Regions from separate parts of the Xanthomonas sp. F1 genome, predicted to be linked through region 2. Evidence: predicted binding sites of a transcription regulator. Region 2 holds the regulator's gene; each other region holds the start of a gene.
What was found. The regulator FliA, encoded in region 2, starts transcription of late flagellar genes. The targets are predictions, from matches to a motif close to TAAAGTTTNNCNNNCNNNGGCCGATAA.
Positions count from the first base shown of each region.

Region 1: a site for FliA is predicted at 2,135-2,161, ahead of GGR71_RS19970 (methyl-accepting chemotaxis protein). Genes of this name have one in related genera too.
Region 3: a site for FliA is predicted at 3,195-3,221, ahead of GGR71_RS16435 (methyl-accepting chemotaxis protein). Genes of this name have one in related genera too.

Region 1 covers NZ_JACHOK010000014.1:14,894-20,852, reverse strand. The annotation lists gene GGR71_RS19970 (methyl-accepting chemotaxis protein) at 1-2,019, opposite strand, end outside; partial or broken gene GGR71_RS21255 (YdeI/OmpD-associated family protein) at 2,467-2,595, shown strand; gene GGR71_RS19965 (MFS transporter) at 2,693-4,057, shown strand; gene folE (GTP cyclohydrolase I FolE) at 4,227-4,826, shown strand; gene GGR71_RS19955 (DUF3375 domain-containing protein) at 4,858-5,959, shown strand, end outside.
Region 2 covers NZ_JACHOK010000004.1:212,250-218,208, reverse strand. The annotation lists gene flhA (flagellar biosynthesis protein FlhA) at 1-321, shown strand, start outside; gene flhF (flagellar biosynthesis protein FlhF) at 498-2,123, shown strand; gene GGR71_RS11600 (MinD/ParA family ATP-binding protein) at 2,110-2,994, shown strand; gene GGR71_RS11595 (RNA polymerase sigma factor FliA) at 2,991-3,740, shown strand; gene cheY (chemotaxis response regulator CheY) at 3,758-4,150, shown strand; gene GGR71_RS11585 (protein phosphatase CheZ) at 4,151-4,762, shown strand; gene GGR71_RS11580 (chemotaxis protein CheA) at 4,767-5,959, shown strand, end outside.
Region 3 covers NZ_JACHOK010000008.1:89,921-95,879, reverse strand. The annotation lists gene GGR71_RS16450 (cryptochrome/photolyase family protein) at 1-796, shown strand, start outside; gene GGR71_RS16445 (choice-of-anchor Q domain-containing protein) at 1,084-2,676, shown strand; gene GGR71_RS16440 (hypothetical protein) at 2,801-3,106, shown strand; gene GGR71_RS16435 (methyl-accepting chemotaxis protein) at 3,250-5,454, shown strand; gene GGR71_RS16430 (DUF6891 domain-containing protein) at 5,864-5,959, shown strand, end outside.

The DNA of each region.
Region 1 (5,959 bases), on a different contig from region 2:
TTCCACCAGCGCCACGTTCTGCTGGGTGGTCTCGTCCATGCGCGCGATGGTCTGGTTGACCTGCGCGATGCCGTTGGCCTGTTCGTGCGAGGCGGCGGAGATCTGACCCATGAGGTCGGTGACGTGCTGCACGCTCGCCACCACCTGGTCCATGGTGGCGCCGGCCTGGTGCACCAGCGTGGCACCGTGGGCCACGCGTTGCACCGAGTCGTCGATCAGGGTCTTGATCTCCTTGGCGGCACCGGCCGAACGGTGCGCGAGCGTGCCGACTTCCGCGGCCACCACCGCGAAGCCCTTGCCCTGCTCGCCGGCGCGCGCGGCTTCCACCGCGGCGTTGAGGGCGAGGATGTTGGTCTGGAAGGCGATGCCGTCGATCACCGCGATGATGTCGGCGATGCGCTTGGAGGCGGCCTGGATGCCGGTCATGGTGTCCACCACCTGGCCGACCACGTCGCGGCCTTCGCTGGCCACGCCGGCCGCGCCCAGCGCCAACTGGTTGGCGCGCAGGGCGTGCTCGGCGTTCTGCTTCACGGTGGAGGTCAGTTCCTCCATCGAGGCGGCGGTCTCTTCCAGGCTGGTGGCCTGCTGCTCGCTGCGCTTGGCCAGTTCCTGGTTGCCGCTGGCGATGTCCTCGGCGGCGAAGCCGATGCTGTTGGTGGTGCGCTGGATGTGCGCGACGATGTCGGTGAGGCGGTGCACGGTGCTGTTGGCGTCGTCGCGCATGGCGGCGAACACGCCGTGGAAGTTGCCGCTCATGCGCACGGTGAGGTCGCCGTCGGCGATGCAGCGCAACAGCGCTGAGAACTTGGCCAGGTTGGCGTCGGCGGTGGCCATCATGGTGTCGAGGTTCTCGACCATGCTGCGGAAGGCGTACTCGAACTTCTCCGGCTGGCCGCGGTGGGCGAAGTTGCCGGCGCAGGCGGCTTCGGCCAGGGTCTGGATCTGCACGTTGATGGCGTGCAGGTTCTGCTTGACCTGCTGCATCGCCGCGGTGATCGCGGCCTTCTCGCCGGGGTAGTGGGCGATGTCCTGGCGGAGGTCACCGATGGCGTAGCGCCCCATCACCTCGGTGATGCGCAGCTGGGTCTGCACGTGCGCATCGACCACGGCGTTGGTGTCGGCGACCATACGCCCGTACTCGCCGGGGAAGCGTTGCGCGTCCATGCGGTAGCTGATGGCGCCGGCATCGTGGCGCGCGGCCATCTCGCGCTGCGCGGAAATCACCTCGTGCAGGCGCCGTTGCATCTGCTGCATGGCGCGCAGCAACTGCCCGGCCTCGTCGTGGGTGGTGGCCATGTCCGGGCTGCTCAGGTCGCCGGCGCCGATGCGCTCGGCCAGGCCCAGCGCCTGCCGCAGCGGCCGCACCACGCGGCGGGTGAGCAGCAGGGCGATCAGCGTGCCCAGCAGCAGCGCCAGCACGGTGCAGCCGACCATCAGCAGGGCGAAGCCGCGTGCGGTGGCCATCGCCTGCTTGGCGGCCTGGCGGTTCTTGGCTTCCTGCAGGTCGATGAAGGTGTTGATGCTGGCCAGCCAGTCGACGAAGGCCGGGCGCGCCTGCTGCAGCAGTAGCGCCTGCGCCTGCACGGTGTTGCCGGCATCGCGCAGGCGCCGCACCTGTGCGATCAGCGGCATGGTGCGCGCTTCGATGCCCTGGATGCGCTGCAGGATGGCCTTCTCCTGGGCGTCGGTGGAGGCGGCGAGCAGGGCGTCGAGCGGCTGCGCGGCGCGTGCGTAGTCCCCGGCCAGCTTGTCGATGGTCTGTTCGGTCGCCTGCCGGCTGGCCGCATCGTCCAGCAGCACCACGTCGCGCAGGGCGATGGCGCGGTCGTGGACGCTGCCGCGGAAGTTGATCGCGTAGCGCTGCTTGACGCTGTTGACCTCGTTGATCGCGGTGAGCCGCCGGTCGATGCTGTGCACGCGCTGGATGCCGACCACGGTGAGCAGGACCATCAGCACGATGAGGGTGAGGAAGCCGAGCGCGAGGCGCTGGCCGATGCGCAGATGCGAGAAGACGTGCATTGGAGGTGGGGGAGGGGCAGTGGAAGGATCGACGGTGGGTGACGGTGGACGGGCCGGAGGGTTGCCGGTGTCCGCTACGCACGTTCGGCATGCGCCACCCCGCGTCGGCGTGGAAATAGCGGCGACACGCAGGCGAACTGTAGGTGCGGCGCTGCATGGCCCGATGCCGGATGCGCAGAACGTGACGTGGGACAGGTCTGCGACGGCAATGGTGGTTGCGATGCGCACCTGGCCGAGCATCGCTGCCCGCTGCCCGCTGCCCGCTGCCCACGCGTGACCCGCGGGATCGTCTGCTGGGCATCTCCAGTAACTGCACAAGCGCTACCGTCGCGGCTGAAGCCGCTCCTACGAAGGTGGCACGACATGTCCGCTCGAGTCGCGGCAAAGCGAGTTATTAGAGGCGCCCTGCAGTCGTGTGCTGCCTCGCGGATGGCGCCGTGCCCCGCGCAGGTGCGGACCCGGTTCGAGCGCATCGCCAGCACCTGCGACATGCTTGCCGTGGGCAAGCGGCGGGTCTGCTGCTTCGACCGCTCGGGCCTGTATAGCAAGGCCTTCGCTGCGCCACAGGCGCAATGAAGGCGGTGGGGCGTGCGCCTGGCGCATGCGGCGTCGCGACAAGATCCTCGCAACGGCCTGCCTATACTCCGTGACGTCCATCCATGAGGCCCACCGCATGAGTGCATCTCCCTCTCCGACCGCCGCCTCTCCGAACGCCGCCGCCGCACCGGGCAGCCTGCGCCGCTCGGTGTCCAACACGCTCAAGGGCTCGGCCGGCAACCTGGTGGAGTGGTACGACGTCTACGTCTACTCGGTGTTCGCCACCTACTTCGAGTCGCAGTTCTTTTCCAAGGAGGACAAGAACGCCACGCTGTACGTGTGGGCGATCTTCGCGGTGACCTTCCTGATGCGGCCGATCGGCGCCTGGTACTTCGGCCGCTTCGCCGACCGCTACGGCCGCCGGTTGGCGCTGACTGTGTCGGTGTCGGTGATGGCGGCCTGCTCGTTCCTGATCGCGGTGACGCCGACGGTGGCCAGCATCGGCGGTGCCGCGGCGATCGTGCTGCTGCTGGCGCGCCTGCTGCAGGGCTTCGCCACCGGCGGTGAGTACGGCACCAGTGCCACCTATATGTCCGAGGCAGCGATTCCCGGGCGGCGCGGCTTCCTGTCCTCGTTCCACTACGTCACCCTGGTTGGCGGTCACGTGCTGGCGCAGGCGGTGCTGTTCGGCATGCTGCACTTCTTCGACAAGGGCCAGATTTCCGAATGGGGCTGGCGCGTGGCCTTCGGCCTGGGCGGCATCGGCGCGCTGGTGGTGTTCTGGCTGCGGCGCACGATGGACGAATCGCTGACCTCAGAGTCCATCGCCGCGGCCAAGCAGGGCAAGGACACGTCCTCCGGCTCGCTGCGCGAGCTGTTCGTGCACCAGTGGCGCCCGCTGCTGCTGTGCTTCCTGATCACCGCCGGCGGCACCGTGGCGTTCTACACCTACTCGGTGACCGGGCCGAAGATGATCCAGACCGCCTTCGCCGGTGACGACCTGATGGCCGGCACCATCATCAACCTGGTCGCGCTGACCGTGCTGATGCTGATGCAGCCGGTGGGCGGCTGGCTGTCGGACCTGGTCGGGCGCAAGACCCTGCTGGTGTTCTTCGGCATCGGCGGCGTGCTCTATACCTGGTTCCTGGTGCTGGAACTGCCCAAGCAGAGCGACTGGCTGAGCGCGTTCGCGATCCTCACCGCCGGCTTCGTCATCCTCACCGGCTACACCTCGATCAACGCGGTGGTGAAGGCCGAGCTGTTCCCCACCCACATCCGCGCGTTGGGCGTGGGCCTGGGCTATGCGTTGGCCAATTCGGCCTTCGGCGGCACCGCGCCGCTGCTGTACCAGGCCTCGCTGAAGACCGGCCACGTCACCACCTTCGTCTGGTACGCCACGGCGGTGATCGCGGTGTCGCTGGTGGTGTACATGTTCTTCCTGACCAACAAGGGGTCCAACTGGCTCGACCACGAGGGCGAGATGCACGCGCGCCGGCGCTGATCGGCGCAGCGCCGGCCCGGGCGGTGCACGCGCCGCCCGGGCGTGGCACAGGCGGACGCTGAACGGCGCACCCCGTGTCGGCCGGGTCGCCCCGCCGCCCGGGCGCCGCGCATGCGGCGGCTGCCAGGCGACTCGGGTACCATGCAGCCCCCTTACGGGCGTTCCCCCCATGGCCGATTCCGACAACAGCTCCACTTCCCCGGTGACCCAGGCGCAGGCCGAAGACGCAGTGCGCACCCTGCTGCGCTGGGCCGGCGAGGACCCCACCCGCGAGGGCCTGCTGGACACCCCGCGGCGCGTGGCCGAGGCCTATGGCGACTGGTTCAGCGGCTATCGCGCCGACCCGCGCGAGTACCTGCTGCGCACCTTCGAGGAAGTGGCCGGCTACGACGAACTGATCGTGCTGCGCGACATCGAGTACGAAAGCCACTGCGAACACCACATGGCGCCGATCATCGGCAAGGTCCACGTCGGCTACCTGCCGCGCGGCAAGGTGGTGGGCATCAGCAAGCTGGCGCGCGTGGTCGAGGCCTACGCGCGGCGCTTCCAGGTGCAGGAGAAGATGACGGCGCAGATCGCCCAGTGCATCCAGGACGTGCTGCAGCCGCTGGGCGTGGGCGTGGTGGTGGAAGGCGCGCACGAGTGCATGACCACCCGCGGCATCCACAAGCGCGGCGTCAGCATGGTCACCTCGAAGATGCTCGGCACCTTCCGTGAGGACGCGCGTACCCGCGCCGAGTTCCTGCGCTTCATCGAGCGCGTGCGCTGAGTCTGCGGATGCGGTGGCGGTCGGTTCCTGCATGAAGCCGCATGTCCGGATCGCCGGCTATCGCCAGTTGCGCGAACAGCCGCTGTGGAAGCTGCTCGCCGCCGACCATGCCCCGGAGCTGATCGGCCTGCTGCAGACGCTGCTGGGCGACGCCCAGCGGCGGCTGCCGGCCGACGTGCTGCACGAGCGCCTGCAGCGCCAGCTCGATGCGCTGAAGGACGACGAGCTGTCGCGCGACCTGCCGCGCACCGCGCAGGCCTACGTGGCGCACTGGCTGGCGCAGGGCTGGCTGGAGCGGCGCCTGCCCGAAGGCGATGCGCAGGAAGAATACGAACTGTCGCGGCAGGCGGCGCAGGCCATCCGCTTCATCGCCGGCGTGCGCGACAGCGCCAGCGTCGCCACCGAGAGCCGGCTGTCGCTGGTGATCCAGCAGCTGGTGCAACTGGCCGGGCAGACCGAGACCGATCCGGACGCGCGCCTGGCCGCGCTGCGCGCCGAGCGCGAGCGCCTGGACGTGGAGATCGAGCGCGTGGCCGCCGGCAAGCTGGCCGCGCTGGACGGCAAGCGCGCGCTGGAACGCACCCGCGACATCATCCGCCTGTCCGACGACCTGACCGAGGATTTCCGCCGCGTCCGCGACGATTTCGAGCGGCTCAACCGCGAGTTCCGCGAGCGCATCATCGACGACGAGGGCGCGCGCGGCGACGTGCTGGAGAAGCTGTTCGCCGGCATCGACGTGATCGGCGAGAGCGAGGCCGGGCGTAGTTTCCAGGCGTTCTGGAGCCTGCTCAACGACGCCGAGCAGAGCGTGCAGCTGGATGCGGCGCTGGAGGCGCTGCTGGCGCGCGGCTTCGCCCGCCGCCTGGACCGCCACGAACGCGCCTTCCTGCGCGGGCTCACCGGCACCCTGCTCGAACGCGGCGGCCAGGTGCACGAGGTGATGCAGCATTTCGCGCGCAGCCTGCGCGGCTTCGTGCAGAGCCGCGGCTACCTCGAACAGCGCCGGCTCAACCAGCTGCTGAAGCAGGCCCAGGGCGAGGCGCTGCAGCTGCGCGACCACCTGCATGCCACCGCCGCCACCGGCTACGTGCTGCCGCTGAGCAGTGCGCGGCTGCGCTCGCTGTCGCAGTGGC
Region 2 (5,959 bases):
ATCGTCCAGGAGATCGCCGGCATGGCCCCGGAACTGCCGGTGTTCACCCTGGCCCCGCAATTGGAACGTGTCTTGCAAGACTCTACCCAGGGCAACGGCGCGGCGCTGGAACCCGGACTGGCCGAGCGCTTGCACCAAAGTCTGGCGGACTGCGTGAGCAAGCAGGAGGCGCGCAACGAACCGGCGGTGGTGCTGGTGCCGGCGCAGGTCCGCGCCGCCCTCGCCCGCCTGGTCCGCCACAGCGTCCCCGCGCTGTCGGTCCTGTCCTACAGCGAAGTGCCGGAGGACAAGCGGCTGAAGCTGGTGGGGACGATCAGTTGATTGGCGGGGATTGGTGATTTGGGATTCGGGAGTCGCAACAGCGGGCCCGGCACGCGGAGAGAGACAGCAATGACACGAACGAACACAACCAGAGCAAGGCGACCGGATAGCAGCCATGCCATGGCGGCCTCCGCAACCAATCCCCACTCCCCAATCTCGAATCCCGGCACTCACCCATGAAGATCAAACGCTTTGTCGCCCCCGACATGCGCACCGCCTTCCGGATGGTGCGCGACGAGCACGGGCCGGATGCGGTGATCCTGTCCAACCGGCGTACCGACGAGGGCATCGAGATCGTCGCCGCCAGCAACTACGACGAGGCCCTGGTGCAGCGGGCGCTGGATTCCGTGCGCCCGGACGAGGCGCCGCGCGCCGCCGCTCCGGCGCAGGCGCCGGCCACTGCCGCCCCGCGGGCCGCACGCAGCGAAAGCGCCGCGGCCAGCCCGGCGATGGCGATGATGGCCGCGATCAGCGAGCGCCGCGGTGGTGCCGCGACCGCCCCGGCCGCCGCCACCCGGCCGCTGACCCAGCCGGCGGCGCTTGCCGCCTCGGTCATGCCCGCCGCGACGGCCCCGGCTGCCGCAGCACGCCCGGCCGCAGCGGCCAAGGCCCCGGCTCCGGCTCCGGCTCGTGCCGAGTTCAGCATTCCCGAAGACGTATTCCGCAACGCCCCGATCAGCGTGCCCATGCCCAGCCCGTTCGCAGCCGCTCCGCCTGCTCCGGCCGCCGAGACGGTGCCGGCTTGGCGCGACGACGTCGCCGCGGTGGCGCTGACACCGGTGGCGCGCCCGGCCGCGGCCGCCCCCAGCGTGGCCAAGGCCGACGTGGCGGCCGCTGCCGGAATCCCGGCGGCCGCGCCACTGGCGGCGGTGCCGCCCTTCCCCGCCCCGCAGAACGACGAACAATTGACGCAGCTGCGCGACGAACTGTCGCTGATGCGGCAGATGATCGAGCGCGAGATGAACCGCCTCACCGACGAGCGCCTGCGCGGCTCGCCGGTCCGCGCCCAGGCGCTGGAACTGATGGACGACTACGGCTTCGACAGCGGCATCACCCGCGACGTGGTCATGCAGATCCCCGCCGACCTGGAACTGCACCGCGGTCGCGGGCTGATGCTGGGCCTGCTGTCCAAGCGCCTGCCGATCGCCCCGCTGGACCCGCTCGAGGAAGGCGGCGTGATCGCCCTGATCGGCCCGACCGGTGCCGGCAAGACCACCACCATCGCCAAGCTGGCCTCGCGCTTCCTGGAGCGCCACGCCGCCCGCGACGTGGCCCTGGTCACCACCGACACGGTCCGCGTCGGCGGCCGCGAACAGCTGCACAGCTACGGCCGCCAGCTCGGCATCGCCGTGCACGAGGCCGACAGCGACGCCGCGCTGCAGCAGCTGCTGGAGCGCCTGGCCGACTACAAGCTGGTGCTGATCGACACCGCCGGCATGGGCCAGCGCGACCGCGCCCTGGCCGCCCAGCTGCACTGGCTGCGCGCCTCGCGTGTGGTCCGATCCTTGCTGGTCCTTCCCGCCAATGCCCATTTCTCCGACCTGGACGAGGTGGTGCGCCGGTTCGCCGGCGCCGACCCGCAGGGGGTCATCATGACCAAGTTGGACGAGACCGGGCGGTTCGGCAGTGCCTTGTCGGTGGTCGTGGACCACCGCCTCCCCATCACCTGGGTGACCGATGGACAGCGTGTGCCGGACGACCTGCACCGCGCCAACGCCGCCAGCCTGGTATTGCGCCTTGAAGATTTGCGGCGCGCTGCCGATAAGCCCTGTACTCCGGAGCAGACCCATGCCGTCGCGTGACTACGTCAATCTGACCAATGCCTTCCCCCTGTCGGCGACGCGTAGCGAACCGCTGGGTCCGGTGCGCACCATCGCCGTGACCGGCGGCAAGGGCGGCGTGGGCAAGACCAACATCTCGGTGAACCTGTCCATGGCGCTGGCCGACATGGGCAAGCGCACCCTGCTGCTGGACGCCGACCTCGGCCTGGCCAACGTCGACGTGCTGCTGGGGCTGACGCCCAAGTTCACCGTGGCCGACCTGGTCGCCGGGCGCTGCACCCTGGAAGAGGTGCTGATCGACATGCCCAACGGGCTGATGGTGGTGCCCGCCGCCTCCGGCCGCCGCTACATGGCCGAGCTGCCGCCGGCCCAGCACGTGGGCCTGGTCAACGTGTTCTCCGAGCTGCAGCGCGAGCTGGACGTGATGATCGTCGACACCGCCGCGGGCATCACCGACAGCGTGCTGACCTTCTGCCAGGCCGCGCAGGACGCGGTGGTGGTGGTCTGCGACGAGCCGGCCTCGATCACCGACGCCTACGCCCTGATCAAGGTCCTCTCGCGCGAGCGCGGCGTGGACCGGGTGCAGATCGTCGCCAACATGGTCCGCGACCTCAACGAAGGCCGCCTGCTGTACGACAAGCTCAGCCGGGTCTGCGAGAAGTTCCTCGGCGACGTGTCGCTGAACTACCTGGGCTGCGTGCCGCAGGACGACTGGCTGCGCCTGTCGGTGCAGCGCCAGCAGCCGGTGGTCAAGGCCTACCCGTCCAGCCCGTCGGCGCAGGCGATCTCCGAGATCGCCCGTCGCACCGCACGCTGGCAGGCGCCGACCGCCCCACGCGGCAACGTCGAGTTCTTCGTCGAACGCATCATCCAGCGCGGGGTGGCCGCATGAACGCCGCCGCCCACTACCGCGCCGTCCAGCGCAACAGCGCCAACGACTACATCGCCCAGCACTCGGACCTGGTCCGGCGCATCGCCCACCACCTGGCCGCGCGGCTGCCGGCCAGCGTCGAGATCGACGACCTGATCCAGGCCGGCATGATCGGCCTGATCGAGGCCTCGCGCAGCTACGACGCCGAACAGGGCGCCTCGTTCGAGACCTACGCCTCGATCCGCATCCGCGGCGCGATGATCGACGAGATCCGCCGTGGCGACTGGGTGCCGCGCTCGGTGCACCGCCGCGCCCGCGACGCCGCCTCGGCGATCCGCAAGATCGAACAGAGCACCGGCCGTGCCGCCGCCGCCAACGAAGTGGCCGCGGCGATGGACATGCCGCTTCCCGAATACCTGCGTTTGATGGAAGATGCCGCCCGCGGCCAGGTGCTGAGCCTGGAGTCGCGCATCGAGGACCATGGCGAGCTGGATACCATCGCCAAGGGCGGACCCAATCCGCAGCAGATGCTCGAGCGCAGCGAATTCGGCCGCGAGCTGGGCAAGGCCATCGCGCAGTTGCCCGAACGCGAGCAGTTGGTGCTGTCGCTGTACTACGAGCAGGAATTGAACCTCAAGGAAATCGGCGCGGTACTCGGGGTCAGCGAGTCGCGCGTGTGTCAGATCCATGGCCAGGCCACGGTACGGTTGCGCGGACGCCTGAAGGCGTTCCAAGTCGCCGATGCCGGCCTGGAAGACGAAGAATAGGAACCTAGGAGTCAGTGGTGAACAAGAACATGCGGATTTTGATCGTGGACGATTTCTCGACGATGCGACGCATCGTCAAGAATCTGCTCGGCGATCTGGGCTTCACCAACACCGCCGAGGCCGAAGACGGCAACAGCGCCCTGGCCGCGCTGCGCTCGGCGCCGTTCGAGTTCGTGGTCACCGACTGGAACATGCCGGGCATGACCGGCATCGATCTGCTGCGCAACATCCGCGCCGACGACAAGCTCAAGCACCTGCCGGTGCTGATGGTCACCGCCGAGGCCAAGCGCGAGCAGATCATCGAGGCCGCGCAGTGCGGCGTGAACGGCTACATCATCAAGCCGTTCACCGCGCAGACGCTGCAGGAGAAGCTGGGCAAGATCTTCGAGCGCCTGGGGGCGACCGCCTAAATGGAAGCCACCGCCGAACGTACCGCCCTGATCGAACGCCTGCAAGGCGCGCTGGACGCGCTGGAGAATGGCGACGAGGCCGGCTGGCGCCGGGAAATCGACACCCTCGCCGCCTGGCGGACGCGGCCGATGATGCAGGGCCTGAGCCGGCTCGCGCGCGATCTGGGCCAGGCGCTCGGCGAACTGCCGGTGGTACCCAGCGAGGCCGGCGAACTGGACGACGCCTGCTCGCGCCTGGACCACGTGGTGGAGATGACCGAACAGGCCAGCCACCGCACCCTGGACCTGGCCGAGGAATGCCGCACGCTGGCCAACCAGCTGGCCGCCGGCGGCCTCAGCGGCGACCAGAGCGAGATCCTCGACAAGATCCGCCACAACCTCACCGAGATGGCCCTGGCGCAGAGCTTCCAGGACCTGACCGGGCAGATCATCCGCCGCGTCGCCGGCATCGTGCGCCGCGTGCATGAGGGTTTCGGCGCACTGGGTTTGCCGCCGAAGGAAGAAAACAAGAAGGCCGACGGCGGCCTGGCCGGCCCGGCCCTGCCCGGCCTGGACCGCCACGGCGTGTCGCAGAACGACGCCGACGACCTGCTCTCGGGCCTGGGACTGTAATGCCATGAGCGCCGTACCCGACGACATCGCTGCCGACTTCATCATCGAGGCCCAGGAAATCCTGGACCGGCTCGGCGAGCAGTTGGTGTCGCTGGAGCAGGCGCCCGAGGACAGCGGCCAGCTCAACGCCGTGTTCCGCGGCTTCCATACGCTCAAGGGCGGCGCCGGCTTCCTGGCGATCAACGCCATGGTCGAGCTGTGCCACGCCGCCGAAGAAACCCTGGGCATGGCCCGCGCCGGCCAGGCCATCCTGCAGGCGCGGCACTTCGACGCCGCGCAGCAGTCGCTGGACTACCTGCAGTCGATGCTCGACGCCTTCGGCAGCGGCCAGGAGCCGCCACGCGCGCCGACGGAACTGATCGCGCAGTTCGATGCGCACGGCGACGCCGCCCCGGCGCCGGCCAAGAGCACCGCGCCGGCACCCGCCGCCGTACCGGCCACCGCCGCGGCTGCGGGGGATCTGATCAGCGACGACGAATTCGAGGCGCTGCTGGACCAGTTGCACGGCGATGCGCCGCCGACGGCCACACCGCAGGCGCTGCAGCCGGCGCCGCGCGCGCCCAGCGCCGCGCCCAAGGCCGCCGCCCCGGCCAAGGCCGCCGAACCCGAACACACCGTGCGCGTGGACACCAAGCGCCTGGACGCGATCGTCAACCTGATCGGCGAACTGGTGCTCTCGCGCAACCGCCTCAAGACCCTGCGCGTGCGCCTGCGCGACGAGGAACTGGACCGTGCGGTCAGCAGCCTGGACATCGCCACCGCGCGCCTGCAGTCGGCGGTGATGCGCACGCGCATGCAGCCGGTCGGCAAGGTGTTCTCGCGCTTCCCCAAGGTGGCGCGCGACGTCGCCCGCTCGCTCAACAAGGAAGTGGAGCTGGAGCTGATCGGCGCCGACACCGAACTGGACCGCAACCTGGTCGAGGCGCTGGCCGATCCGCTGGTGCACCTGGTGCGCAACGCGATCGACCACGGCATCGAAGCGCCGGCGCTGCGCGAAGCCACCGGCAAGCCGCGCGGCGGCCACGTGCGCCTGTCGGCGCAGCAGGAAGGCGACTACGTCAGCATCGAGGTGCAGGACGACGGCGCCGGCATCGACCCCGAGCGGCTGCGCGCCAAGGCGCGCGAGAAGGGCCTGATCGATCCCGAGGCCGCCGCCCGCCTCAGCACCGAGGAATGCCTGCACCTGGTGTTCCTGCC
Region 3 (5,959 bases), on a different contig from region 2:
CCTGCCGCACTTCGGCCGCTACGAAGACGCAATGAGCACGCGCAGTCCGCGCCTGTTCCATTCGCAGCTCTCCTTCGCCCTCAACACCAAGATGCTGCGGCCGCAGGAAGTGGTGCAGCGCGCGCTGGCTGCCTACGGCGCGGGTACCGCGCCCCTGGCGGCGGTGGAGGGCTTCGTGCGGCAGATCCTGGGCTGGCGCGAGTACGTGCGCGGCATCTACTGGGCGCACATGCCGGGTTATGAAGCACGCAATGCGCTCGGCCACGATGTGCCGCTGCCGGCCTGGTTCTGGACCGGCAACACGCACATGCGCTGCCTGCAGCACGCCATCGGCCAGTCCCTGCAGGACGCGTACGCGCACCATATCCAGCGCCTCATGGTGATCGGCAACTTCGCCCTGCTCGCCGGCCTGGACCCGGCGGTGGTGCACCGCTGGTACCTGGGCGTCTACATCGATGCGTTCGAATGGGTCGAGCTGCCCAACACGGTGGGCATGAGCCAGTTCGCCGATGGCGGCCTGCTCGCGACCAAGCCCTACGTCAGCAGCGCGGCCTACATCGACCGCATGAGCGACTATTGCCAAGGCTGCCGCTACGACCGCAAGCAGAAGACCGGCGCGCGTGCGTGTCCGTACAACGCGCTGTACTGGGACTTCTTCGCGCGGCATCAGGACACGCTGGGCCGCAATCGCCGTCTGGACATGGTCTACCGCCAACTCGGCAAGCTGCCGGCGGCGCAGTTGCAAGCCTTGCGCGCGCATGCGCAAGACCTACGCGGACGCCTGGACACGCTCTAGCCCGGTCGCGGTGCCTCAGGTGCCTCTACAGCGGTCAGATGCGATGCAGGAACGTGCCCTACGACGCACCCCAACCGTGCCGCGCGCCGCGCATCGGCGCGCTGTCGCACGCAGTGTGCACACAATCGCGCGATCTGTTACCTGCGTTCTGGTCGATCGGCACGCGCTCAAGCACCCTATGCCGCCGGTCGGCGCAGGCTGCCGGTTGCACTCGAGGTGTCGACGACGTGGATGACAGTCGCATGACGGTCGCGCGTCGTGTTGTTTCCCCCGCAACCCTATCGAGCATGATCATGACCACGACGCGTTCCTTGAAAGCCAGCGCGCATGCTGCTGGTGTTATCGCCCTGATGACCGCCGCCACGGCGATCGCCGCCGTCCCCGCGGCGCCACAATGCAGCGTGCCGCATGCCTGGGCGCTTCCGACCGCGGCCACCGTGGTCGGCAACGGCACGCAGGCCAGTTGCACCGCCAGCGCGCTGGCCAGCGCCGCCGCGCAAGGCGGCTACATCACCTTCAATTGCGGCGCCAAGCCGACGAGCATCGCGGTCGCCCGTTCGATCACCATCGCGGCGGCGACACCCACCGTGATCGACGGCCAGGGCAAGATCACCCTGGATGGCCGCCAGTCCGCCCGGATCCTGCTGGTCAACGCCGGCAGCGCACTGTCGGTGCGCAACCTGAAACTGCAGAACGGCAGCTCGGTGCAGCCGGCATCGAACCAATCCTACGATCCGGGCACCTGGGGCGGCGGCGCGATCAAGGTCGGCTACCGCGGCAAGCTGGAAGTCATCAACAGCCAGTTCCTGGCCAACCGCAGCAGCATCGGCGGCGGCGCCATCTTCGCCGGCAGCGACGCCGAGGTGACCATCGTCCGCAGCGGCTTCTACAAGAACAGCTCCTGGCTCGGCGGCGCGCTGTATACCCAGCTCAGCCGGCTGACCATCGTCGGCTCGGAATTCGCCAACAACCAGGCGATCAACGCCCCGCAGGGCTTCCCCGATGCCGGCAACTTCGGTGGTGGCGGCGCGATCGACACCGATGGCGCGTCGCTGGCCGGCTATCTCAAAGGTGGCGTCGGCAGTGGCGGCACGCTGGCGATGTGCGGCACCGTGGTCCGCAACAATGTCGCCGCCAACGGCTCCGGCGGCGCCACGCTGTGGGCGTACGCGCCGGACACCATCGACGTGAAGTACTCGACCTTCGCCAACAACGTCGCCACCGGCGGCCCGGGCGGCGGCGCGCGCATCAGCATGGGCTTCACCGACACCTCGCATGCCGGCACCACCATCACCACGCCGGGCACGATCACCGTCGCCGAGACCAGCTTTCTGTCCAACACCGCCCAACATGGCAACGCCGGCGCGCTGTACCTGGATTGCTACGGCGCCTGCGACGTCAGCAACAGCACCTTCTACGGCAACTCTGCGAAAGGCGTGGGCGCGGCCATCCAGCATGTCGGCTGGCAGCCGGCCAACGGCGACCAGGGTAGCCCCAGTGTGCGCTTCAACAACGTCACCTTCGCCGAGAACACACCGTGGGTGACGCTGTTCGGCGACAGGTTCGACATCCGCAACAGCATCCTGTATTCCAAGACCGAGCGCGTGTTCTGCAACAACCAGAACAACACCGGCAACAACCTGATCGAGTACTCGGCCAAGGGCGCGGTCTGGCCGAACGCTTGTCTGGCCGCGGGCAACGTGAAAGCGGCCGATCCGCTGCTGTCGGCCCCCGCGAACAACGGCGGACCGACCCTCACCCAACTGCCGGCGGCCAATAGTCCCGCGCTGAACGCCGGCAGCAACTGCACGGCCATCGACCAGCGCGGCAATCCCCGCACTACCACCGTGTGCGATCTCGGCGCGGTGGAGGTCAAGTAATTCGGCTGGCCGTCGTTAGCTGCACGCCAGTGCGTGGTCGCGCCGGCCTGCCCGGTGCGACCGCGCGTCCGTCGCCGGGATGAGGAAAGCGTGCGGCAACGTCGCTTCCCGCGCTGATGCGCCGATGCGTAGATCCGGCAATGCGGCTCCGGGCGGCGCGACCGTGCCGTCGCACCACACCGCGCTGGTGTCGGGTCGCAGACCAGTCCGTGCCGCATGCGGCACGACGCCGAGCGATCGCGCCGCGACAGTGCGCTCGGCATGCCGCCGCACCCTGTCCGCTGCGCCTGCCGACGTCCGTCAGGCGGCGGCCGACGCCGCGCAGACCTCACCGTTGCAGGCAGGACGCGCGTTGCAGCGTGCGCCGACAACGCCGTTCGAGCCTGCCGCGCGCGCCGCGGGCAATACGGTGGCGTATCTTCTTTCGTGAGCATCGGCGGTGCCGCGCGATGGCGCGGCGCCGGCCACGTCTGTGCATGCGACTTTCCGGATTTGGGACCTGGGTCGCTCGCCGGGGGTCAAGTTCGCGACGCCGATACCGATAGAGGTACCCCCCCTCGCGAGTCCCCCCCGATGCACTTCTTCCACTCCTTCAAGGTGAGTCAGCGCCTTGCGCTGTCGTTCGGCCTGCTGATCGTGCTGCTTGGCGCGTCCTCTACCTTGGCGCTCTACCAGTTCCACACTGTGCGCCAGGCGGTCGACAAGATCGTCCACGAAAACAATCAGAAGACCGGCCTGCTGTACACCATGCTGCGCAACAATATGAGCGCGGAGCGCTACCTGCGCGACATGATGCTTTCGCCGGCCGACAAGCGCCCGGCGATCGCCGCCAAGATCCAGGAGATCCGCGCCGACAACGACCGCCGCCGCAAGGCCCTGGACGCCCTGCCGGGCACGCCGGAAGGCCTGGCCATGCGCAAGGAGATCCATGCCGCGCAGGCGGCCGCACGCTCGGTCAACAGCAGGGTATTGGCGTTGGCCAGTTCCGGCGAGATCGAGGCGGCCAGGCAACTGCTGTACGGCGATGCCGCGCCGTTGCTGGCGCGGCGCGTGGAGGTGATCCAGAACGCGGTCGATCTGCAGATCCGGCAGAACGCGCTCAGCTCCGAGCAGATCCAGGCGGCCCTGGTCTTCAGCAATCGTGCCTTGATCGGGTTCGGCCTGCTGGCGGCGGTGCTCGGCGCGACCTTGAGCGTGCTGATCACCCGCAGCCTGGCCGGGCCGCTCGGGCGCGCGACCGAAATCGCCGAATCCATCGCCCAGGGCCGGCTGGACCATCGGATCCCGCCGCAGCCCAAGGACGAGACCGGCCGCCTGTTGACCAGCATGGACCGCATGCAGGCGCAGCTGCAGGCGGTGATGGCGGCGCAGTCGCAGGTGGCCAGGCACCACGAGCGCGGCGACGTCAGCCAGCGCATGGACGAGCACGCGTTTCCCGGCGAGTACGCACGCATGGTGCGGGAGAGCAATGCGTTGCTGGACATGCACGTGAGCCTCCAGCAGCGCCTGCTGGAGATCATGGGGCGCTATGCGATCGGCGACTTGTCGCAGGACATGGATCGCCTGCCCGGCGAGCAGGCCGCGCTCACCGAGACCATGGACCAGGTCAAGCGCAATCTGTCGGCGATGAATGCCGAGATCGGGCACTTGGTCGACGCCGCGGCCGCCGGCGACTTCGCCGTGCGCGGCGACACCGCGTGCTTCCAGTACGGCTTCCGCGACATGGTCGAGGGGTTGAACCGGTTGATGGCGACCACCGACGGCAATCTGCAGGCGCTGTCCAAACTGCTGCAGGACATCGCGAGCGGCGACCTGACCACGCGCATGGAGGGGCAGTTCCAGGGCGTGTTCGCGCAGATGCGCGAGGATGCCGATGCCACCGTGGCCCAGCTGACCGGGATCGTCGACCGCATCCAGCATGCGTCCGGGCAGATCACCGGCGCCGCCGGCGAGATCGCCGCCGGCAACGCCGATCTGTCGCGCCGCACCGAACAGCAGGCCGCCAGCCTGGAGGAAACCGCTGCCTCGATGGAGGAGCTCACTTCCACCGTGCGCCAGAACGCCGAACGCGCCAGTCAGGCCAATCAGCTGGCCATCGGCGCGACCGCGGTGGCCTCGCAGGGCGGCGCGGTGGTGGCCCAGGTCATCGACACGATGAACGGCATCCAGACCTCGTCCAGGCGGATCGCCGACATCATCAGCGTGATCGACGGCATCGCCTTCCAGACCAACATCCTCGCGCTCAACGCCGCGGTGGAGGCAGCGCGCGCCGGTGAGCAGGGCCGCGGGTTTGCCGTGGTCGCCAGCGAAGTGCGGGTGCTGGCGCAGCGCTCGGCCGAGGCCGCCAAGGAGATCAAGCAGCTGATCGACGACTCGGTGAGCAAGGTGGACGCCGGCTCGCTGCTGGTCAACAGCGCCGGCAGCACCATGCACGAGATCGTCGTCAGCGTGCAGCGCGTGACCGACTTCATGACCGAGATCTCGGCCGCTTCGCAGGAGCAGTCGAGCGGCATCGAACAGGTCACCCAGACCATCACCCACATGGATCAGGCCACCCAGCAGAACGCTGCATTGGTGGAAGAAGCGGCGGCGGCGGCCCAGGCGATGGAGGAGCAGGCGATCCAGCTCAGCGAAGCGGTGAAGGTGTTCATCCTGTCCGGCGGCAACGGGGACCTGGCGGCGCGGAGCCAGGCCAAGCCCTTGGGCACGGCCGGTACCTCGACCTCCAGGCGTGGTCTGCGGCGGGTGGCACCGTTGCTGGTCGAGCAAGCCTGCTAGGGACGACGAGATGGCGCGCGCTGCTGACCGCAGCGCGCGCCATGCCTTCCCAGATTCCCGGGGAGGGAATGGTGCACGGGGAGCGTTCGCAGAAGCGCGGGTCCATGGTCGCGGGTGATGTTTGCTGGCAAACGCCAGTGTCCGTCGGGCCTCGGCCGCCTGCTGTTCCGTCGTGGTGCAGCGTCAGGCACCCATGCAAGACGAGGCTAGGCAGGCGACTCGCAGCAGGGACGCGCCTGCGTCAACAGTCAGCCAGTGCGTCGGTTTCCGCTCCTGCCGGTGCTTGCAAAGCGCGCGGGTGATGCGCGGATCCACCACGGCGCAGAGATTCCTGTGACCCATCCCGAGGCGCTGCAGCGACTGCTGACGTGTGGAATCATGGATGGTCCCGAAGCCCGCAGGCTCTGCCATGAACGACTCCGACGCCTACGTGTACGACGTAATCCGCAAATGGGTCTGGTCCGGGTTCTACTCCCAGGACGAGATCCAGGAGATGGTCGAGGAC